DNA from 3 places in the Fontibacillus forbon genome. Region 1 is predicted to be linked to each of the others. Evidence: riboswitches for the same ligand, from Rfam matches in the RefSeq annotation. Region 1 holds a riboswitch; each other region holds the start of a gene.
What was found. Region 1 has a riboswitch for glycine ahead of sdaAB (L-serine ammonia-lyase, iron-sulfur-dependent subunit beta). Riboswitches for the same ligand answer to the same signal wherever they lie in the genome.

Region 1 (7,690 bases):
CACCCCAATCTTTTTAATCACATGAATTTATTCATGATTTACAAATGTACGGTATAGTTATTTAACAAGCCCGGGATGTGAGCTATAATTTATGGAGATCTACAAGGAGGCGATAGAATGGAAAGAATAGCCGTTTTTTGCGGGTCGAGTGCAGGAGCGTCCGATGTGTATAGACAAGGGGCGGTCGCTCTGGGGAAAGAGCTTGCGGCCAGAGGACTTACTTTGGTGTATGGCGGATCCAGCATTGGACTAATGGGTAGTGTTGCCGATTCCGTGCTGGAGCATGGCGGGCAAGCCATCGGGGTTCTTCCCGTATTTTTGGAAAACCGGGAAATAGCCCATAAAAACCTGTCCCAATTGGTTATTGTAGATTCCATGCATGAAAGAAAAGCAAAAATGGCGGAGCTGGCCGACGGATTCGTCGTTCTGCCCGGCGGTACCGGCACGATGGATGAATTTTTCGAAATATTCACTTGGGCTCAACTGGGGCTTCACAGCAAACCATGCGGACTTCTTAACATCAATCATTACTATGACCCTCTTATCGCGATGTTCAACCATATGGCCGACGAACAGTTTCTTCAGGAGAAATACCGGTCTATGGCTCTGGCCGACACGACGCCGAAAGGGCTGCTCGATCAGTTTCTTACCTATGAAGCGCCTGCGGTTAAAACCTTTATGACCACCGAACAACAAGTTTAAAACATGGCATCTATGGCATACCGACTGTACAGTTAAAGACGAATCTACTATACTTGTAAAGTACTACCATTCCAGAACAAGCAGCATAGCGAGGATTTTTACAATGATTATGAACGGCGGCATCCCATACATTCGTATTAGATAATGTGAGGTACAAGACAAATGCGTCCGATCCAATTTATTACAATTGATCGGATTATTTGTGTTGTACCTTTTTCATTCCTAAATTCGAATGAATGAGGTGCTTTTTTCATGTCTAAAAATAAACCGTTCACCACTGCTAACCGCAGGGGTTCTTCCAACTTTTCCGCACAGCATCTGCTTATCAGCAAAAACATCGTTCATGAACTAATCCGTCATGCGAAGATCGGCCCCGGCGACATGGTGCTGGATATCGGCGCGGGGGCAGGTGCCATCACACTGCCTTTAGCGGAGAAGGCGGCCCAGGTAGTGGCCATTGAGAGCGACCCCGGGTTCGCCAGCAAACTAATAAGCAAAACAGAAAATATGGCAAATATTAAAATCAGGCAGGCCGACTTCCTGCAATCCCCTCTTCCAATGCGTCCTTTTTCTGTGGTGGCCAATATTCCATATTCGATTACCACGCCGATCTTTGGGAAGCTTCTTGACGGACCGGGAATCCCTTTGCAGCGTGCCGCCATCATCGTGGAAAAAGGAGCCGCCAAACGCTTTACTTCCGACCCGATTACAGATCCACGGATTTTAAAATGGCGGATGTGGTTTGATCTGCAACTCGTGCGGACCGTGGAACCAAGTAACTTTTCGCCGCCGCCCAAAGTGGATTCGGCGATTCTGAGTATCAGCCGAAAGAAGAATCCGACAGTTCCCTTAAAACATCACGCGCGATTTATGGCGCTGGCCTTACACGGGCTAAGGTCCCCTCGGCTTCCTTTGTCCGCAGCATTTTCGGAAGTGTTCTCGCCGCCGCAAATTACGAAGCTGGCAAGAACCCTGAGCATCGACAGAAACATGCCCGTTTGCCAACTCAATGAGCAGCAATGGGGTCAACTGTTCATGGCCATGCTGCAGCATGTTCTGCCTGCCAGATGGCCCAGAATCCCGAAGCAAAAACGACGCAACTAAAACAAGCCGCCCGATGGGGCGGCTTTCTTTATCTCCGGGCATCTATTTTTTGCGCGCCCTCAGTTCTTTCATGATTTTGCGGCCGGTCGGCGTCTGGGCCAGGCCGCCCTGGGCGGTCTCCCGGTGTCGGCTCGGCATGGCCGTACCGACTTCCAGCATCACGTCGATGACTTCGTCGGACGGGATTGCGCTGCGAACGCCGGACAGCGCCATATCGGCGGCGGCCAGCGCATTGACTGCGCCGAATCCGTTACGGACGATGCAAGGAATTTCCACCAGGCCGCCCACGGGATCGCAAATGAGCCCGAGCGTATTTTTGAGCGCCAGGCCGACCGCATGAACGGCTTGCTCCGGCGTCCCCCCGCGCAATTCCACCATGGCTCCGGCCGCCATCCCGATCGCCGAGCCGATTTCGGCCTGGCACCCGCCTTCCGCGCCGGAAATGAAGGAATTGTTGGCAATGACGTAGCCGATGGCGCCGGCGCTAAACAAGCCGCGCACCAAGTAATCGTCATCCCAGCCGAAGCGCTCCTGTGCGCTGACGAAGACGCCGGGAATGATGCCGCAGGAACCCGCCGTCGGCGTGGCGACGATCCGGCCCATGGAAGCGTTGACCTCCGATACGGCCAATGCGTAAGCCATCGCCTGGCTGGCAATATCTCCGGCGGACGGCTGCCCGGACCTCCGGTATTCCTCCACTCTTTTCGCATCGCCCCCGGTTAATCCGCTGGTTGAAGTAATCTCCTCGGTTAACCCCTTATGAACCGCTGTTTTCATAATTTGATAATATTCAGCCATGACAGCCATGATTTCCCCTACCGATTGACCGCTCTCTTCGGCCTGGTCCTCCAGCATAATTTGAGAAATCGTCTTGGACTCTTTATTGCAAACTTCGATGAGCTCCTGCAAATTGCGAAAGCGCATGGTGTCCGCTCCTTCCTGTACTTACCTATACTTTCATTACATTGAGCTTCATACTCGGGTTTACGTTAAATGGATGTAAGAAATCCGGCTGACGTGAGGCAGCGCCGAGATCGCTTCGATCAGGGTCTCCGGAATGGCCGAATCCGCCTCGACCACCGTCAATGCTTCGGCGGTTCTACCCTTCCGGTCCGTAATAATATAACCGATATTTACGTTTTCCCGGCTGAACAGCGCGGTAATTCCGGCCAGTACGCCTTGACGGTCGGCGTGGGCGATTACAAGCGTAGGCAATTCACCGGAGCATTTCGCTTCGAATCCGTCGATATTCCGGATCACGATCGTTCCTCCGCCGATGGAAGCACCAATCACTTCACTTCGCTTCTCCCCGGCAGACAAAACAATCTTTACCGTATTCGGATGAGCCCCCGGCGCTACGCCGGTAGAGAAATGAAGCTCAATCCCCATGTCTTCGGCATTTTGCAAGGAGTGGCGGATACGCTCATCATCCGTGGGATAATCCAAAATCCCGCCGACCACGGCAAGATCCGTGCCATGGCCCTTAAAGGTTTCGGCGAACGAACCATAGAAGCAAATATTCGCCTCCGCCGGCAATTCCCCAAACAATTGCCGGGCGAAGCGTCCGATTCGTACCGCCCCGGCCGTATGCGAACTGGATGGGCCGATCATCGCCGGCCCGATAATTGAAAATACATTTTTAAATCGCATGGTTTTTCCCCCGACTGCTCATTTTTTCTATATAGCCATACGCTCAGCTTTCCCTTCTGCGCAAAAAAAGGGACAGGGAAAAGGCCTGCTGCCTTTTCTCTGTCCCGGTTACCAGAAAGTTTAATGTTCCGAATCCTTTAGGAACATGTACCCCGTTGGTGGCTGAACGCTCTCTCCAGAGTCGCGTCGGATCATGGTCCTGGTACCTGAGAGATTCATTGCCGTCATGCAGTGCCGGCCCTTTGCTCCTTCGGTGCCGCTTCCTCAGTGAAAGCGGGCTCTCCCATCATCTTCATCCGCATTTTTCAGTTTGTATAATCCAATGTAAGATGAGAAGCGGCAAATGTCAAGATAGCTAACACAAGTTTTTCCATATCGCCTATGAGGCGGAAAAACTGCGGATGACTTCCTCGAATTCCGGCTCTTCCATGGCGATATCGTCGATTTCGCCCCATCCCCCGACTACCCGAATGATATCGATCGTACTGATTTCCCGGCGATTCGCCTCAAGCGTAACGGTATCGCCTTCAACCCGTGTCACATTAAATGACAGGGACGGGCTGATGGTGATCCATTCCCCAGGAACCTGAAAATCCCCGCGAAATTTGACCCGGATCAGCGTCGGCAATCCGATCATCTCCCGCAGACGCCCAATCGTCCCGTCGTACTTTAATTCCCCGTGATTGATAACCATGACCCGGCTGCACAGCTGTTCTATGTCATCCATATCATGGGTCGTCAGCAAAATCGTTTTGCCGAAATCCTCGTTCAATTTACGCAGGAACCGCCTGATATTGAGCTTAGCATGCACGTCGAGGCCGATCGTAGGCTCGTCGAGAAACAGCAGCTCGGGATCATGCAGCATCGCGGCCGCAATATCGGCCCGCATCCGCTGACCGAGCGACAGCTTCCTTACCGGCGTGTCCCAAAATTCATGCAGATCCAGCAGTTCCGCAAACTGATTCAGCCTTTGCTTCTTATCCGCCGGAGTGACGTCATACATTTGAGCCAGAATGTCATAGGAATCCTTCACCGGGAGGTCCCACCAAAGCTGACTGCGCTGTCCAAAGACGACGCCCAGCTGCCGGACCGCTTTCTGGCGGTCCCGGTGCGGGTTCCATCCGCCTACCGTTACCTCACCGGAGGTTGGATGCAAAATCCCTGTCAGCATTTTGATCGTCGTCGACTTCCCCGCCCCGTTCGGGCCGATGTAGCCTACGAACTCGCCTTGTTTTACCTGGAAACTAATTCCGCGTACCGCTTCTTTCAGCCGGTATTCCCGTGAGAACAGCGCACGTAATCCGGAAAAGCGCCCTTCCGGCACTACCGGCGTTTTAAAATCCTTGCACAAATTTCGAGCTTCGATCATTTTCTTCCCTCCTTAACTCCCCGTACTCTGATATTTGGTAATACCGAACCGCCAGAAACGCAGGCTTGCCGCCAGACAAACGATCGCCACGCCTGCCAATGCCGGGAGCACCCACGCCCCCAGCTCCCCCTTCAGGATGTAAAGAGACGGAACATAATTCACGAATCCGACCGGAATCACGATCAGGAGCAGCGATTTCATCCACTTGGGATACAAGGTAAGCGGATACTGCGCAGCCGTACGTGCGGCATCCTCCGTAAAGTTCTGCAATTCTTCGATCCGGGTCGTCCAAAAGCCGATCGTTGCGGTGGCAAGACCTATCGAGAACAAAATGACCGCACCCGTAAATATGATAAACAGCGTACACGGCACGGCGGCCCAACCAACTTGTCCGCTGTGCATCATCCCGCCAAGAGACCAGCAGAGAATAAAGCCGCCCTGCAGCACTTCACCGAGCATAATTCTGAAATTTTGCGGCATCAGAGCTAGCAGTACCGGCATCGGCCGGGTCAGCAACTGATCGAAATCCCCACCCACCAGATATTTTTCCAAATGATGCACTTCATCGGCAAAGGTCCTGTACAACGTCTTGGACAACGTCATCACCGCGAACAAATATCCGATCTCATAGATGGACCATCCCTTGATCGCGCCGAATTTGGCCAGCACGATCGCAATCATCAGAAATTCGGAAATTTGGATCAACGCGGCGAGCACCGACGCGAGCATGAAATTAAATTTGTACTGCATTCGGCTTTTGATGCTGGTTTTGATCAGCAGGCGGTACATAGCCAAACAGGATCTAAGCTTCATCCTCCCTGCACCTCCAATTTCCGCCGTACGACGCGGGTGACCAGGAGACAAAGCACCGTCATAAACACGCCCCAAAACAAAGTCCCCCATAATCCGCGTCCGCTTCCGTGACCTAGATACACGGTCGTCGGCACATAAAGCAGATATGGATACGGAGACATCCAGGCGAGATTTTCAAGCCAGCGGGGCAACCATTCCAGCGGAATAAAAAAGCCGGCCAGCAGGTTGATCATCGCGTGATTGCCCCAATACAGCCAGGACGATTCCGTCGTCCACAAAGCGCTGACGCCGATAAGATAATTCATGCAAATGGATAAATAGGCGGCTCCGGTTAGTCCAAGAAAGGTGAACAAGTAAGTGATCCCATGATCGGGAAGCCGGAGTGAAAAAAGAAAAAAATACAGGAGGTAAATCGGAATGGATTTGTAAAGAAACTGGTAGGCGATTTGTCCCCATTCCCTGGCCATCAGATGGCTGAACAAATGAACGGGACGCATCAGATCGAGCGAGATTTGACCGGTCCTGACGGATTGAGGAATGCCGAGGCCGTTTGAGATGAAGCTGGTAACCCAGAGCGCTGCCTGGGTAAAAGCGATGTAGCCCACCATCCCCTGCGTTCCGTAATCCCCCAAAGAATGATCTTTGCCCAGCCCGATCCAGATACATGCGTACATGAATCCGAACATGGCACTTGCCAGATTGTGCACCATATGCGCACCGCGGTACTGCAGGTTTCGGGCATAGGCTTTGGAAGCCAGCGTGAAATAAAGCATTGAAGAACACCTCCGATAAGCATATTGGACGCAAGTTTTCGTCCACTTCAGACAAGGCGATTTTGCAAGAAGGACATTATCATACCTTAATATTCCAAACCGGGCAAGACTTTTTTGCCGTAAAGTAAAAAGCCCCGGTCCGCTAAATACACGCGGCTCGAGGCTTCCCATCCAGGGGTCCCTAATCCCGGAAAACTTGCCCGGTCACGCTGGTTCCCTTTTTCGTAATTTTGTAGTTTACGATCTCTCCGCTCCAGAAGTGGAATTTCAAGATCACGTCTCCATCCTTCACTTCCTTGAAAAATTCCGGTTTCAACTGAATTTCGTCGGTTGCGAACGAAGGAGCAAAGGTATATCCGAATTCTTTGAAGGACGTCCAATCCTGTGGTCCCGCATTGCCCCCGCCGGAATACAATGCTTCCATCGTGGCCAGCTGGTTTCCGTTAAAGGTAGTCGGAATTGCAAAATCCTCTGTGGAACCTGAAGCATTGCCCAACTCCGGAGTTTTATAAACAGTGATTTTAAAATTCCATTCCGGGCCTTGATTGAATTTGGCGGTCAAGATGGCGTTTTGCCCCAAATGGCCGGCAGAAATCAGTTTGCTGAGGCGCCCCGCCTTAAGAACGAGATCTTCACCATTCAATTCGTAATCTTCTCCTTGAGCAAGCTTCTCGCTTCCAGCAAACAAGCCGGTCAGTTGATTGCCGTTCAGATTCAGCTTGATTTTTGCATCCTGAATCTCGTCGCCTTGTTTCAGGTAAACCAAGTCACTCTCCGCAGTGGATGAACGTCCCGTCCATCCTGCTTTCATAATATTGAACAATTGCTCGTCAGACCATTTGAACGTGGTACGGCCAAAATGCTGCCCATTGTCCCACAGCATATGCGTAATTTTCTTTTCGTTCAGGTAGTTGGTCAAAATCTCGAAAAATTTCAACTTTTCGCCCTGCTCGATAACGCCGGTATTTTTATCGAAGCCAAGCAATCCGTATTCGCCAAGAATGACCGGAATCCCTTTCGACACTAAGGTATTGTAAACGTTATCAAAAGTCGTGGTCAAATCATTCAACGTATCTTTTTCAAGTTTATAGTAACCGGCGATATTGACGCTAAACGGCCAGAAACCATAAAAATGAACAGTAGCGATCAAGTTCGGATCGTCAAGCTTAAGGATCGTATTGTAAAGCTCGGTCAAATCCTCCTGCGCAGGCGAAGTTTCACGAGTCGGAATTACCAGCGGGCGTTCACCATTCAGACCCCCGGAGTTTCTTACGATCTT
Region 2 (7,690 bases), on a different contig from region 1:
AGCCCCTCAAGCAATCTTTCAAGTTCATTCATTATAGATCCCCCCCATTTTCAACAACTTAATCCAGTGCATTTCAGTTAAACGTTTACTGTAATTATAAATCCAATTCCCTTGATTTGGAAGCCATCGCTTATCTGCTTATAGGCGCCGGTGTCTTTATGTCGAAAAATGTGGAAAAATGTTGAAATTTTTCTGGTTTATATTGTATATTACTAGTGATAATGTGCAGCACCTGTTGCGTTTAATATTTCCAAATAATACTAATGTGGTTAGCGGGCCTTTCGAGGTTACACAGTCTAGTTTTTCTGGAAATATTACTAACAAAAGAGGTGCAATTAATGAAAGATTTTGGATTCCCGCAGAAGGCGAAAGAAGGACTTAACAGAATCACAGGTTTATTTAACGGCAAGTTACGAAATAAGATCATTATTTTGTTTCTAGTCGTGTCACTACTCCCGTTAGTTGCGATATCCGGTTACATTTTTAACCAGACTTCATCGGCGCTTATCAATAAACAAAGGGAGAGTTACGAAAAGCTGGTTACCAGCACAAGCAACACCGTGGATCAGTATATCGGCCAGCGGATGGCGGAAGTACAAATCCTGGCATCCACATCGGATATAAAGTCGACGGATTTGGCGGCAAAAACCCGATTTCTTAAAAGCTTTACGGAAAGCACCCAGGTTTTCGACGGCAATACGTTTACTTCCACGGACGGCGTTGTTTCCGCGGATACGTTTGAGAGCAATATCGGCGTGGATCTGAGTGAACGGGGCTATATTAAGGACGGTTTGCAAGGCAAGTCTTCCTACAGCGAAGTGGTGGTCGCCAAATCGACCGGAAGCCGTTCCATTATTGTAGCGACGCCGGTTACGGGAGAAGACGGTAAAGTCATGGGTGTCCTTACCGGATTGGTCAACTTCGAAGCATTCATGAATAAGTACACGGAAGAGCTGCATATCGATAACGGAGCCGGCTATCCTATCGTCGTAGATTCGAAGGGAGTAATTCAGCTCCACCCGAACAAAGAATTAATCGGGAAGGCCGTTAACGAATCCGGAGTTGCGCCTGGCTTGGCGGATATTTTGCAAACCAGACAGACAAGTTCCGGTTCCGTTACGTACCAAGAGGGGGGAAAGACATTTGTCGTTGTCTATGCCCCGATCGAGCAGTCCGGGTATGGACTGTATCTTCATCTCCCGCTGGCGGCCATTACGAAGCAGGTGGATTCCGTTAAAGCGGATGTTGTTATCGTGGTCATATTGGTCATGCTGGCAGTCAGTATTATTGCTTATGTCATGGGCAGACAAATATCCAAACCGATCACGGAAGTTGCCTCCATCGCCGAGCGCATATCCGCGGGGGATTTGACGGTGTCGCAGTTAAAAATACGCACTCGTGATGAGGCCGGTCAGTTATCCCGTTCCGTTAATGTGATGGTTGAGAATTTGCGCAGCTTCATTTCGAAGGTCCAGGTTACGGCGGATGAGGTGGCTACGTCTGCTGAAGAGCTTTCCACGAACGCCGAACAAACTAGCCAAGCAGCCCAGCAAATTGCCACGACTATCGAGCAAATGGCAGAGGGCACGGACAAACAGCTTCACGATGTCGAAGCGAGCGTCAATTCTATCACGGAAGTAGCTGAGGACGTACAGCAAGTTTCCGTTAATGCGCAGCAAGTGACGGATTCTGCAATACACACCTCACGCACTGCTGGAGAAGGAAATCAGGAAATTCAAACCGTGATTGCGCAGATGCACTCTATTAAAGAGACCGTCACCCGGATGGCAGATATCATATCCAATCTGGGGGCAAGATCAGCCGAAATCGATGAAATGACCAAAGTCATTTCCGATATGGCGAATCAAACCAATTTGCTGTCGCTCAACGCAGCCATTGAAGCCGCCCGCGCAGGGGAGCATGGACGGGGATTTGCCGTTGTAGCGAGCGAAATCCGTAAATTGGCGGAACATTCGGCTAACTCGGCCGGACAGATCGGGCTGCTCATCTCTACGATTCAAAACGAGACCCAGTATGCTGTCGAAGCGATGGGTAAAGGAACCAAGGAAGTGGATCTGGGTATGGAGGTTGTTCACAGAGCCGGTGAATCGTTTGAGATTATCCAGCAATCTATTAATCAAGTGGCGGCTCAGATCCAAGAGGTTACTGCGTATTCCCGGCAGATCCAATCCAGCACGGGACAAGCCGTCGAGATCGTCAGCCAGATTTCCGAAGTGGCACAACATTCTGCGGACGGGACGAAGGATATTTCGGCCGCAGTGCAAGAACAGTTGGCGTCGATTGAAGAAGTCAACATGTTCTCGGGCTCTCTGGCCAAAATGTCCGAAGACTTGCAGAACATCGTAAAAGAATTCAGACTATAGAAAAGCAGCCAGCCAGTCGTCGATGATGCATCTACGACTGGTTATTTAGCTTTGTTTGAATATGATTTTAGCTGTCTTAGATTTGCAATAGCCCCTTTCAGACATTAGCGTGGCAGGAAACGACTTCCTGATACAAATCTTCTACATCTTTTAGTAAATCAGGTATCCAATTCTCCGATCCGTGGATGATATCCGTCCCACCATAAGCAAGCCAGTGTAATGTCTTTATCAGCCAACATAGACCGCCAATTCGTACTTGCCAGTTCAGATGGTCAACTGGATAGTCAGTTCCCGCGGCGTATGCCGAAATCATCTCTTCCCTCGTTAGTTTGCTTCGGGCGCATCCTTCCTTAATCAAGCAATATAGGTCACCGAGATGAGGGCTTAAAAAAGCAGAGGACCAGTCAATCGGCATAATGCCGTTTTCTTGAATCACCAGATTCTTGGCGTGATAATCATGATGTACTATCGAGACCGGTACCGTCTGATAGAGTCTTTCCAAATGATGAGTCAACACGGTCTTCATTTTCAATATAACTCCTGTTTTCGCCGCTAATTGTTTCGAATTCAACAGGTCGTCCAGGAACTCCAGGAAGTTTTCCTGTGAAACGGTGTAATGATCGACGATCTTCTTAGGGATCCCGTCCAGGTTGGCTGCTGCTCTCGCCCTTAGTCTGGCTAATTCCCGCGCTGCCTCAAGAAATAGAGCAGGATGGGGGCGCTGTTCCAGATTTTTTTCACCCGCATCTTCCATGAGGATAACTCCGCTGTTCATCAATTGGGCATCTTCAAAAATCCGTGGGGCTTTGATTTGCAGCGGGTGTACTAAATTCCGGTAAATCTCCGCTTCTCCCGCCATTTCACTCCCGCCCCATTTAATGATGACTGTCTCGCCTGTCGCAAACTTTATTCTGTAGACTTCCGAAAGAGTCCATTTCCTTAACGGTGACCATTCGGTAACCTCCTTCAACGAGGGGATCGTTGAACAATAGTCAGAAAAGCATTCAGGAATCATTACGTCCCTTCCTCCCACACCATAGGCTTACGAACACATTTTTACATATATGGGGAAAAAGATATAGACTTATAATTCCTCTTTAAGTATGATGTTGAATAGGGTCTTGATAAATTTCAGGACTCTTTTTTTATTTTTATATGAGCCAAGTAAAAGCTATCTCAAAAAGGATCGACGGGAGGAATTCAAATGAGCTATGATTTGATGGCTTTCGAGCCGTCCAAGGCGCCGAAGGAAAGAAAGGCGTTTATGGATTGGTATGAACAACAAGTGGAATGGTCGGAAGACCATAACTATAATGATCCCGCGGTTTGCTCGGAGGCGCTGCAGCGATTTTACGGTGAGCTGTCGGAGCATTTTCCCAATATGAACGTTGATGAGGAGATATTTGAAGCTATGGAGGAGGCCGGAACCGATAACCGGTTGACCGACTACTCGCTAGGCTCCGCCGTCATCTATGCGGCCTTTGCTTATTCCGTGGCTGAGGAAGCCTATACGACCATGCGGGAATTGGCTTTAAAACACAAGGTCGGATTTTTTGATGTCAGCAGCAACGACGGAGAAATCATCTTTCCTTGAATCGCAACATATGCCTAACCGGAAGGCGGCCTCTTGAATTACAAATAGAATTCTCGGGCCTCCTTCCCAAAGAATCGGGTTACATTCTTGTGCTCGGCAAGATCCACATGGTTCTGTCTCATGATCTTCTGAATGAAAATAGCGTCCGTAAAGATTTTATTGATAATGACCTCGCACCATGATGGGGTGCCTTTAAAGTAATCCACCAAGTCGTGAATTTCATCAAAGTTAAAATAAAGAATATAGCAGACGTAATTCTGCAACAACGTGCTGAAACAATGATCCCGATAGGGGTTAGAGCGAGTGTCGGAGAGAAAGTCCTTCATGATGGCGAATAACACTGATTTATTTTCCGAGTAAGTCCGGATCAGATGATCAACGTTATTAATCAGTCTTAATATCTCGTCCAGCCCTTCTTCCGGAGGCATGGCCAGCTTGGCCGATTTACCCTCTATGGACCTTAGCAGCGCCAGGGTGAGGTTTTTGCAGGCCTGTATTTCCAGCGGACCTATGGATAGCGTATCCTTATACTGGTCGGAATTCTCGCTGTAATAATCGTGATAAGCGGAAAAATAATGCTCCATGACGATATTCGTTTTCGTATGCACCAGATCTTGCCCGCGATAGGAGAAGGCGTAGAGGGTTTCCTCATTGACCGGGTGAGCATAAAGGTAGAAAAAGAAGAAAAATTCTCTGAGTTGCTGCCTTTGTTCATCGTTCAGTCTGACGGTTTCCGCCGACTGGGTTAGCTGAAAAAAGCAATAGCTTTTCATAAAATCGTTCATGGCATTGTACGGGTGAATCTTGGCGATGGACGTCGTAGCGTTAATAGTAAACAACAGATAATACAAGGTCTGTTCGTCATATAGATCCAGATGTTCAAAATCAGCGGAGAGTACGGGCTCCCAATCCGGATTCGTGATGTAGTTGGGATCTCTCGGTTGCAATTCAGAGGCCCACTCCGTAAACGACTCCTCATTACGATCCGCAAAGAACAATTCCGCGCCATCGTCTTCAAGAAGGAAGTATTCAAAGCCGCCGATTTGAGCGGACGGTAACCCCCTGTTAAACTTTTTGTTTAGATATTCGTTATAGAATTGTTGAAGGTTCATCACTCATATCCTCGGTTCTATTAGGATTGCATTCGTATAACGCATAATCTAACTGTAAGGGAGTTACCCATGAATACGCAACAACGCAAGCTGGTTTTTTCCATAACCGTCATGTATAGAAGAGGTTTTTCGGCATAGCGACTTTTATCACTGATTAAATCATCACATCGCAAGTAATATGTTAAAATATCAGAACAGCAATACGGCATCATTAACTTCATAATTCGCAAGCTATGATTGCTATGGATCACACTATAGCAGGAGCAGCTTCTGGAGAGACTGCGGGATTTCCGCGGCGCCGAAGGGTTCACAATCTCAGGCAAAAGGACAGAAGAGTACTGAATATTTATTTGTCATGCTGATCGCTATCGCTATTGGCTGGACAGGTACTATTTAATATTCTTTATGAACCGGGAGATTGGATGACATCCAATCTCTTTTTTGTTTGCATCAAAGTAATGTATAAATTAAGGGGGAACTAGGTATGGCACAACCGGAATTAAAGAGAGAGCTGGCCAATCGTCATGTTCAGCTAATCGCCATCGGAGGCACCATTGGTACGGGATTATTTTTAGGTTCGGGCAAAGCGATCCAGCAGGCGGGTCCATCCATCATGATTACGTATCTGATCGTGGGAATCGCCGTGTTTTTTGTGATGAGAGCACTGGGAGAACTGCTGTTGTCCAAAGCGGGTTATCAGTCGTTTACGGACATTGCCGAAGACTATCTCGGGCCTCGGGCTGCATTCATCACCGGCTGGACGTATTGGTTTTGCTGGATCATGACGGCGATGGCTGACGTTATCGCGGTGGGCGTATACGTACAATATTGGTTCGATATCCCGCAGTGGGTACCGGCCATCATCTGCTTGATCATTTTGTTAGGGCTCAATTTATTAACCGTAAAGAATTTTGGAGAACTGGAATTTTGGTTTGCGTTAATTAAAGTCATCACGATTCTCGCCTTAATCGGCATTGGGGTCATTTTGCTGATCATGGGATTCAAGACCGATGCAGGATCGGTTACGGTAACTAACCTCTGGAAACACGGGGGATTATTTCCGAACGGCGTTACAGGTTTTTTATTTTCCTTTCAAATGGTGGTATTCGCTTATGTCGGCGTGGAATTGGTGGGCGTATCGGCAGCGGAAACCTCCAATCCGGAAAAAAACATCCCTTCGGCGATCAATAAAATACCGCTGCGGATTTTGTTTTTCTACGTTGGCGCTCTTTTCGTCCTGCTGTGCATCAACCCGTGGACTCAGCTCAATGCGTCGGAAAGTCCTTTTGTGAAAACCTTTAGTTTGGTAGGGATTCCGCTTGCCGCAGGCATTATTAACTTCGTCGTATTGACTTCAGCCGCGTCCGCTTGCAACAGCGGAATGTTCTCGACAAGCCGGATTCTTTATAATTTGAGCAAAAACCGGCAGGCGTCGCCCCGCTTCGGAAAATTGAATAAGAATCATGTACCGGGCAACTCGCTATTCATTTCTACGCTGGTCATCTCCGCGGGCGCTCTTTTAAGCAAACTCATTCCGGAGCAGGCTTTCGGTATCGTGACCACCATAAGCGCCATTTGTTTTATTTGGGTTTGGGGCGTCGTTCTTGTATGCCATATCAAATATAAGAAAACCCGGCCGGATTTGCAGGCTAAGTCGAAATTCAAAGCGCCTTTAACGCCGGCCGTGAATTATGCCGTCTTGACTTTGTTTGCCGGAATTCTCATCATCATGCTGATCGCTGCGGAAACACGTCCGGCTTTATTGTTTACGCCGCTATGGTTTATTCTATTGTTCATCTTGTATTCGATCGGAAGCAAGAAGAGAAAGATCAATCAGGATCAGAGCATGATCCATAAACAGTAAGGACGAGGATGATTAGAACAGGATACTCTTTTCCATTTGGAAAGGGGTATCCTGTTTTTTTTTGACAGTAAGATGAGTCTGTGACAAATTTCTCAAATTGTGATTCAAATCCTGATTGAATTTTTTAAAGTGGGATAGGATGGGGGCAGTTAGTTAAATACAAAGAGCCAATAGGAGGGCGAGTGATAGAGATGAATAAAATGGAGATAGCCAAGGACATATACTGGGTAGGAAAAATAGATGACCGTGAGGTGCCGTTCCACCGTTTGATTCTCGCTAAAGGGACAACGTACAATGCTTATTTGCTCAAAACAGCCAAACCAACCGTGATCGATACCGTAGATATGGAATTTGGCCGGGAGTTTGTTGAATATTTGAGTGAGTTTATTGACCCTAATGACATTCAATATATCGTTATTAATCATACGGAGCCTGACCATTCCGGCGGTCTAGCGGCACTTGCAGGCAGAGCGCCTAATGCAACGATTGTGTGCACGGAATTGGCTGTTAACGAGTTAAAAGAAATGTATAAGCTTCATTCGAGAACCTTCCTGGTTGTAAAAGATGGCGACACGCTGGATATCGGCGGCAAAACATTGAAATTCAAAGAAACGCCTTACTTGCATACCGAAGAAACGATGATTACGTATTGCATCGAGGATAAAATTTTGTTCCCTTGCGATATTTTCAGTACACATGTGGCCACAACAGGGTCCCTGTTCGCAGATGAAGCAGG
Region 3 (7,690 bases), on a different contig from region 1:
GTCAACGCCCATAGAGGTCCCCGCCTAAAACTGGCACAGGTGATCGTCGGATTGATTCCGGCCGGGATTCTGGGCGTTCTGCTGGAGGATATGATCGATGAATATTTGTTCTCCACGGCTACCGTCCTGGTCGGTCTTGTAGCAGGAGCGCTGCTGATGATCGCGGCGGATCGTTTCGGTCCCAAGCGGCCGAAGATAGAAACCGTAGATCAAATTACTTACAAACAAGCATTTGCTGTCGGTTTGTTCCAGTGCTTCTCGATTTGGCCGGGCTTCTCCCGGTCCGGGTCAACGATTTCCGGCGGGGTACTGCTCGGGTTGAGCCACCGGGCCGCAGCGGATTTTACGTTCATTATGGCCGTTCCGATCATGGCCGGTGCCAGCTTGCTGTCGCTGCTTAAAAACTGGCAGTACTTCACGATGGACGCGCTGCCTTTCTTCATTGCAGGCTTTATAAGCGCTTTTGTGTTTGCTCTTCTGTCGATCCGCTTCTTTCTGAAGCTGATCAACCGGATCAAGCTGGTGCCGTTCGCGGTATATCGGATACTGCTGGCGGCGGTGATCGGGGTGTTGTATTTCTGGTGAGACTCGTTTCGTTTCGTTGCGGCTTGATTGCTGCGGATTGTGCCGATAAACCCTAATTTAACTGGAAAACCTCCAGCTAATTTTCAGCCAGTAAGCTCTCTTCGCAAATTAACTGGAAAACCTACAGTTAATTTGGCCATAAACGGCCAGTTGCGAGGAAAAGCGGCTGAATAGAAGGAGGTTTTCCAGTTATTTTTTATGGATGGCCAAAAACGGAGAAATTAACTGGACAATATCCAGCTAATTTCCGCACGAGCAATTCAGCACCGGCTTTCTGGCGGCGCCGGTTTCGTCGAGGCGGGTAACCGGTGTAGTGTAGGGGGCGTTGTTCAGACGATCCGGGTTGTTTTTGGCTTCTTCCGCTATGAAGATCATCGTGTCGATAAATCCGTCGATCGTTTCCTTGCTTTCGGTTTCCGTCGGCTCGATCATCATGCATTCAGCTACATTAAGCGGAAAATAGATGGTTGGCGGATGGTAGCCGAAATCCAGCAGCCTTTTGGCGACGTCCAAGGTGCGAATCCCGTATTGTCCAAGCTCGCTTCCCGACATGACGAATTCATGTTTGCATAAATCCGGGTATGGCATTTGGTAGAACGGAGCAAGCCGATGCATCATATAGTTGGCGTTCAGCACGGCGTTCTCGGAAACTTGCCGGAGTCCTTCGGGTCCAAGGCTGCGGATATAGGCGTAAGCACGGACAAGGATCCCGAAATTGCCGTAAAATGCTTTGACCTTGCCGATTGAGCCCGCGGCGGTTTGATGGGGTGCCGTGCTGCGGGATACGGAGTAACTTCCGTCTTCGTTTTGAACTATCCGCGGCTCGGGGAGATACGGTGCCAGCCATTTCTTCACACCGACCGGACCGGCGCCGGGCCCCCCGCCGCCGTGCGGCGTGCTCATCGTTTTGTGCAGATTGAGATGAACCACGTCGAAGCCCATGTCCCCGGGGCGGGTAATCCCGAGAATCGCATTGGAATTGGCTCCGTCATAATACAGTAAGCCCCCGGCATTGTGCACAATTTCCGAAATCTCCGTAATTTGCTCCTCAAATAATCCCAGCGTATTCGGATTGGTCAGCATGAGCGCCGCCGTATCGTTGCCGACAACTCCCCGCAGTGCTTCCAAATCGACCAAGCCGCGCGGCGTGGAGGGGATGGTTACGGTCCGGAATCCGGCAACCGAAGCGCTGGCCGGATTCGTACCGTGCGAAGAATCCGGCACGATGACTTTCGTGCGGTGCTCCCCGCGGGCCTCATGATAGGCGCGGATCATCATCAGCCCGGCCCACTCCCCGTGAGCGCCCGCGGCCGGCTGCAGACTCACTTCATCCATGCCGGTAATTCCGGCCAGATTCTGCTGCAGCTTAAACATGAGTTCCAACGCCCCTTGGATGCTTTCTTCAGGCTGATACGGATGAATATTCGCAAACCCGGCATAACGGGCAACATCCTCATTGATTTTGGGATTGTATTTCATCGTACAGGAGCCCAGCGGGTAAAAACCGTTGTCCACCCCGAAATTGCGGCGAGACAACGCCGTATAATGCCGGATTACGTCTACCTCGTATACTTCCGGCAAGGCGGGGGCTTCACTGCGCCGCAGTACTGCTGGAATCAACGTTTCCAACGGAACAGCAGGAATGTCGCATTCCGGTAAAGAATAAGCGATCCGTCCGGGCTTGCTGAGTTCAAAAATCAGCGGCTGATTCTTCTCCGTTATGTCCGATACGATAATCTCCCGGGATTCATTGATGGAATCGGCTACGGGAATCTCGTTGGTTTGGTTCAGATCATTCATTTCGCGCATATCGATTCCTCCATTACGCAGGCAAAATGGTCGATTTCATCTTTGCTCCGTTTTTCGGTGACGGCGATCAGCATATGTCCGGGCAGTTCGGGATAACTCCGGCTCAGGTCGTAACCGCCGATTATCCCGGCATTCAGCAGCTTGCGTTGGAGCTGTTCCATATCCGCGTCTTCCGGCAAGGCAAGCGTAAATTCGTTGAAGAAGGGCCCGTCGAACGGGCTGGTTACGCCCGGAATCGCCGTCAATCGCGACTTGGCGTAATGACTTTTACGCAGATTGAGCTCGGCCATCTCGGCCATTCCTTGTTTGCCCATCGTGGACAAATAAACGGAGGCGGCCAAAGCGAGGAGCGCTTGATTCGAGCAAATGTTGGAGGTCGCTTTCTCGCGACGGATATGCTGTTCGCGTGCCTGCAACGTGAGCACGAAGCCGCGTTTGCCGTGTTTGTCGGTCGTCTGTCCGATAATCCGGCCCGGGATCCGGCGCATGTTGGCCTCCGAAACGGCGAAGAACCCGCAGGTAGGGCCGCCGAAGGAGGGGGAGATGCCAAGCGGCTGCGCATCTCCGACAACGATGTCTGCCCCCAGTTTTCCCGGTGCTTCCAGCATGCCAAGCGATAGCGGATTGGTGCTGACAATCATCAGTCCGCCCCGTCTGTGAGTCAGTTCGGCGACGGATTGTAAATTTTCGATCATCCCGAAGAAATTCGGGGATTGAATCAGGACCGCTGCCGTTTCCTCGGTTAGGGACGCCTCAAGCGCCTTCTGATCAGTTACGCCCCCATCCAGCCCGACTTCGACGACATTCAGATTCAGACCGCGTGCATATGTGGCCAGCACTTCGCGGGCTTCGGGGTGAACGGCGCGGGAAACGACCAGCGTCTTTCGCTTGGTCGCGCCAGCTGCGAGCGAACCCGCTTCCGCAAGGGCGGTAGCGCCGTCATACATACTTGCATTGGCTACGGAAAGTCCCGTCAGCTCACAGATATAGGATTGAAATTCGAAGATAGCTTGCAGTTCTCCTTGGCTGATTTCGGGTTGATAAGGAGTGTATGCCGTATAAAACTCACTGCGGGAAACAACATGCTGCACGACGGAAGGAATATGATGATCGTAAATACCCGCGCCGAGAAAACTGGAGTACCGGTCGCTGTCGGCATTCCGCCGGGCCATCTCGGACATGTGGCGGGTGAGGGAATATTCGTCCAACCGGGATTGAACCGGCAAGTCTCCGTTAAAGCGCACGTTGTCCGGAATATCCCGGAACAGCTCTTCAATCGATGTCGCACCAATGACGGCAAGCATATCGGCGCGATCCTGTTCGGTCAGAGGGAGATAGCGATGCTTCATAATCACGATTCTCCTTTCATGGCTGTATCGTTTTCAGGACGAGTCCGCCGGTAAAAGGGAGTCGGCACGACTTTAGCCTTTACCTTATTTCCGCGAATATCGACTTCAAGAACGGTACCGGGCTGTGCCAAGGAAGCGGGAATGAGAGCAAGGCCTAAGTTCTTTTTTAGTGTAGGGGAGGGGGCGCCTGTCGTGATTATACCGATTGGATTTGGCGATCCTTCGGCATAGACGGGATAGTGGTTGCGGGGAATCCCGCGCTCCATCATTTCCAGACCGACCAGTTTTCGCGAAGAACCGTCTTCTCGCTCCTTGTTCAATGCCTCGCGGCCGAGAAATTCACCTTTATTCCATTTCACGAAATTGCCGAGTCCAGCTTCAAGGGGTGAAATGGAAGGCGATATTTCCTGGCCGTATAGGGAAAGGCATGCTTCGAAGCGCAGCGTATCCCTTGCCCCAAGACCGGCAGGAATCAAACCTTCGGGTTCGCCGGCGGTCATCAGGAGAGTCCAAAGCGCGCCTGCTTCTTCCGCGGCGACATAAAACTCAAATCCGTCCTCCCCGGTATAACCGCTCCTTGATAAAAGCACTTTGATTCCGCCTACCTCCGTGGCCGGGAGGAAGGTAAACGGAGGCATTCCGTGAAGGTCCCCTTGCCACACCTTAGCGAGGATGGTTGCCGCAAGCGGCCCTTGCAAGGCTAAAAGCGCCGTCGTCTCGGATACGTTACGGAGACTGACTCCTTCGGCAGGCAGATGCCGTTCCAGCCACTCCAAATCCGAATTCGTATTGGCGGCATTTACGACGAGTAAGTAGTTTTGCTCGCTCAGCTTGTAAATGAGCAGATCGTCGACAACACCGCCGTCCGGATAGCACATCAGCGTATACTGCGCCTTTCCGGGCACCAGTACCGAAATGTCGTTGGTCGTCATACGCTGGAGATATTTCTCCGCCTCAGGTCCGTCCACCATAAATTCGCCCATATGGGATACATCAAACAAGCCGGCCCGCGTACGCACAGCCTCATGTTCTTTTTGAATTCCGCTGAATTGCACCGGCAGTTCCCAACCGCCGAAATCGATGCAGCGGACGCCCGGATATCGTTCATAGCAGGGGTAAAGCGGTGTTCTGAACAGATCGGTCATATTTCTCCACCTCGTCTTATTTGCTTTTTGCCCAAGAAATAAAACAAACCAAAGAAATCACATGCTTCGCGCACGATGATTCCTTTGGCTCTGTCCTGTCTACCTGAGAGTTACCCTGTATGGAAGCAGGTCTGTTTTGCAGGTAAGCATACAGGTTTCCCCGTGGGTGATCCGCCCGAAAAAAGCGGATTCTCTCCAGAGTCGCGTCCGGCAGAAGTCCTTTTGCCTGAGAGATTCACCGTCCATTCACGGTTTGCTCCTTCGGCGTTACGGTTTGTCTGAACCGTAATCTCTCCCACTGCCATCAACCGCTGTTTACATATCCATTAATAACCAAATTTTACGTACATGTCAATAAACTTGCCACAAAAAAATATTTAAAAATTTTGCAATCGATTACATCGGACAAGTTGAAATGTTTGTGTTAATAATATTGACATTAAAGCCGGATTTGGAATAATCTGTACGTGAATTCAAATGGGCATGTAAGGAAGAGGAGGAAGCAGGGTGTCGAATGAAATCAAGGAAAATTATCGGTACAGCGTAGATCATGAATGGGTACAAGATTTGGGGGACGGTACTGTAAAAATCGGAATATCGGATGTTGCCCAACACCGGCTTGGAGATATCGTGTTTGTGGAAATGCCCGATCCGGGACGGGAGGTGGAGGCCGAGGAAGGAATCGGGACGATCGAGTCGGTCAAAACCGTGGCCGATTTATTTACGCCGGTGAGCGGGACGGTACTGGAAGTTAATACGGAACTTGAGAGTGCTCCTGAAGTGGTCAATGAACAACCGTATGAAGGCGGCTGGATGGTGCGCATCACTTTGGCCGAAGCGCCTGAGGCCGCTTTTTCCAAACTGATGGATGCCAAGGAGTATGCCGAGTTTCTCAAAAAATAAGGAATTAGTCGTAAAAACGGAAAATAACTCGCGTCGGAAGGCTGTGATCATGGCTTGATGCTCATGAAAGCTCCACTGAAGTCGCGAGTCGTTTGTATCCGCCAATAATGGACGAGAACTGTAATCATATAGACTTAAACCCTTACTCTTTATTCATGGGTAAGGGGGGAAGCAGCAAGCTGCGGTACAGCACTTCAAAAATAAAGTCAAACGATTCCAGATGACGTTTCGCATCAAGGGCGTTCTTTCCCCACGCATAGATGCCATGATTCCGCAGAAGAATACCTGGAACCTCGGGTTTCAGCGAGCCGGGAATCAGCTTGGCAATCGAAGGGATGTCGCTATAATTCGGCAACACCGGGATATGAATCACAGCGTCTTCTTCCCAGATGCCTAGGGCCTTGATCAGTTCGATGCCCTTGACCGGCACAGCCCCTTGGTCACCGTAATATTCGCTGAGCAGGGTGTTATAAACGGTATGCACGTGAAATATGGCGCCGCAACCGGTCATTCGATATATTTTGGCGTGAATCACCGTCTCTGCGTTCGGTTTAAGATTCGTTGTTTCGCAGGGCTCGCCGTTGGTATCGACAAACAGGAAGTCCTCGGGCATATTTACGAATTTGTCTTTGCCGCTGGCGGTGATGGCGAAATGAAACCGGTTAGGCGAGAAGCCGCCGACCCGCAAAGACAAATTCCCGCTGGTGCCGGGGAACCAGCCGCGTGCCGCGAAATCGGCTGTTACGGTGCGGAGCTCGCTCAAAGCGGCCTGTTTTTCCTCCAATGAAATGGCTGAAAAGTTCATTTAACGTTCTCCTTCCCAAGGAGCAAAGTCGGTCATGCATAAAGCATTCAAGCACGTCTCTGCGCAGTAACTATAACAGCGACTCTCTCACCGACTCACCCATTTCCCGGGAGCGCTCGGCGCAGCGGTGAACGGCGGCTTTGACGGCTTCGGTAAATCCCTTATCGGCAAGCACTTCGAGCGCCGCCTGAGTCGAGCCGTTAGGGGAAGTGATATCTTTGCGCAATTTGGCCGGATCTTCACCGGTTTCTTTCATCATGGAAGCCGCGCCGAGCGCGGTTTGAACCGTCAGGTCACGCGCCTGCTCCGGCGAAAGTCCGCCTTCGATTCCGGCGGCGATCATAGCCTCCATCATATAATAAATATAGGCCGGACCGCTGCCGGATACGCCGGTCAAAATCTCCTGTTTGTCTTCATCTATGACGGTAACGGAACCGACCGCTTCGAAGATGGACGACACGAGTTGACGCTGCCGGACATCTGCTTCGGGCGAAAAGGAGATCCCGGTGGCACCCAGGCCGATCGAAGAGGAGGTGTTGGGCATCGTTCTGGCAATAGGTTGCTTACGGCCGAGCAACTGCTGAATGGTGCTAACGGATAACCCCGCGATTAACGAAATGACGAGTTGATGTTCGGATAGCAGCGGGCTCAGTTGGCTGATGGCTTCTCCGGCATCTTTCGGTTTCATTGCAAGAACGATGATGGAGGCATTTCGCAGTAGCTCATTTTTTTCGGCCTGATCCTGGCCGGTCACAACGCCGTAACGGTTCGATAAATAGGCTAGATGTTCCCGGTTGCTGCGATTAATCATGGAAATCTGCTCCGGTTTTAGGACAGAACGGTGAATCAAGCCTCGTACGATAGCTTCTGCCATAGAACCCGCCCCATAAAAAGTGATTTTCTCCCCGCCAAATGTTTGAGAAAGACTCATATCCATTACCTCCCTGTCACGGCCGGACCTGGCCGGTTCCTTGAATGATGTATTTCGTTGAGGTCAATGCAGGCAAACCCATAGGCCCGCGCGCATGCAGCTTTTGGGTACTGATCCCGATTTCCGCCCCGAATCCGAATTCGAAACCGTCGGTAAATCGGGT

Region 2: it holds a riboswitch for glycine, as region 1 does, so the genes downstream of both, ACLB09_RS12980 (amino acid permease) here and sdaAB (L-serine ammonia-lyase, iron-sulfur-dependent subunit beta) in region 1, are expected to answer to the same signal.
Region 3: it holds a riboswitch for glycine, as region 1 does, so the genes downstream of both, gcvT (glycine cleavage system aminomethyltransferase GcvT) here and sdaAB (L-serine ammonia-lyase, iron-sulfur-dependent subunit beta) in region 1, are expected to answer to the same signal.

What each region holds. Positions count from the first base shown of each region.
Region 1 covers NZ_JBKGFV010000002.1:961,829-969,518, forward strand. Annotated here, with positions in the region: gene ACLB09_RS11410 (LOG family protein) at 118-702, shown strand; gene erm (23S ribosomal RNA methyltransferase Erm) at 955-1,806, shown strand; gene sdaAA (L-serine ammonia-lyase, iron-sulfur-dependent, subunit alpha) at 1,849-2,730, opposite strand; gene sdaAB (L-serine ammonia-lyase, iron-sulfur-dependent subunit beta) at 2,791-3,456, opposite strand; glycine riboswitch at 3,641-3,752, opposite strand; gene ACLB09_RS11430 (ABC transporter ATP-binding protein) at 3,836-4,825, opposite strand; gene ACLB09_RS11435 (ABC transporter permease) at 4,838-5,638, opposite strand; gene ACLB09_RS11440 (ABC transporter permease) at 5,635-6,411, opposite strand; gene ACLB09_RS11445 (cellulase family glycosylhydrolase) at 6,593-7,690, opposite strand, start outside.
Region 2 covers NZ_JBKGFV010000003.1:183,895-191,584, forward strand. Annotated here, with positions in the region: gene ACLB09_RS12955 (hypothetical protein) at 1-32, opposite strand, end outside; gene ACLB09_RS12960 (methyl-accepting chemotaxis protein) at 339-2,384, shown strand; gene ACLB09_RS12965 (phosphotransferase family protein) at 2,482-3,399, opposite strand; gene ACLB09_RS12970 (hypothetical protein) at 3,589-3,978, shown strand; gene ACLB09_RS12975 (hypothetical protein) at 4,017-5,090, opposite strand; glycine riboswitch at 5,351-5,431, shown strand; gene ACLB09_RS12980 (amino acid permease) at 5,575-6,954, shown strand; gene ACLB09_RS12985 (FprA family A-type flavoprotein) at 7,146-7,690, shown strand, end outside.
Region 3 covers NZ_JBKGFV010000001.1:843,475-851,164, forward strand. Annotated here, with positions in the region: gene ACLB09_RS03925 (undecaprenyl-diphosphate phosphatase) at 1-585, shown strand, start outside; gene gcvPB (aminomethyl-transferring glycine dehydrogenase subunit GcvPB) at 826-2,394, opposite strand; gene gcvPA (aminomethyl-transferring glycine dehydrogenase subunit GcvPA) at 2,382-3,746, opposite strand; gene gcvT (glycine cleavage system aminomethyltransferase GcvT) at 3,746-4,888, opposite strand; glycine riboswitch at 4,975-5,091, opposite strand; glycine riboswitch at 5,093-5,196, opposite strand; gene gcvH (glycine cleavage system protein GcvH) at 5,396-5,791, shown strand; gene mtnB (methylthioribulose 1-phosphate dehydratase) at 5,934-6,596, opposite strand; gene proC (pyrroline-5-carboxylate reductase) at 6,667-7,527, opposite strand; gene ACLB09_RS03960 (glutamate-5-semialdehyde dehydrogenase) at 7,544-7,690, opposite strand, start outside.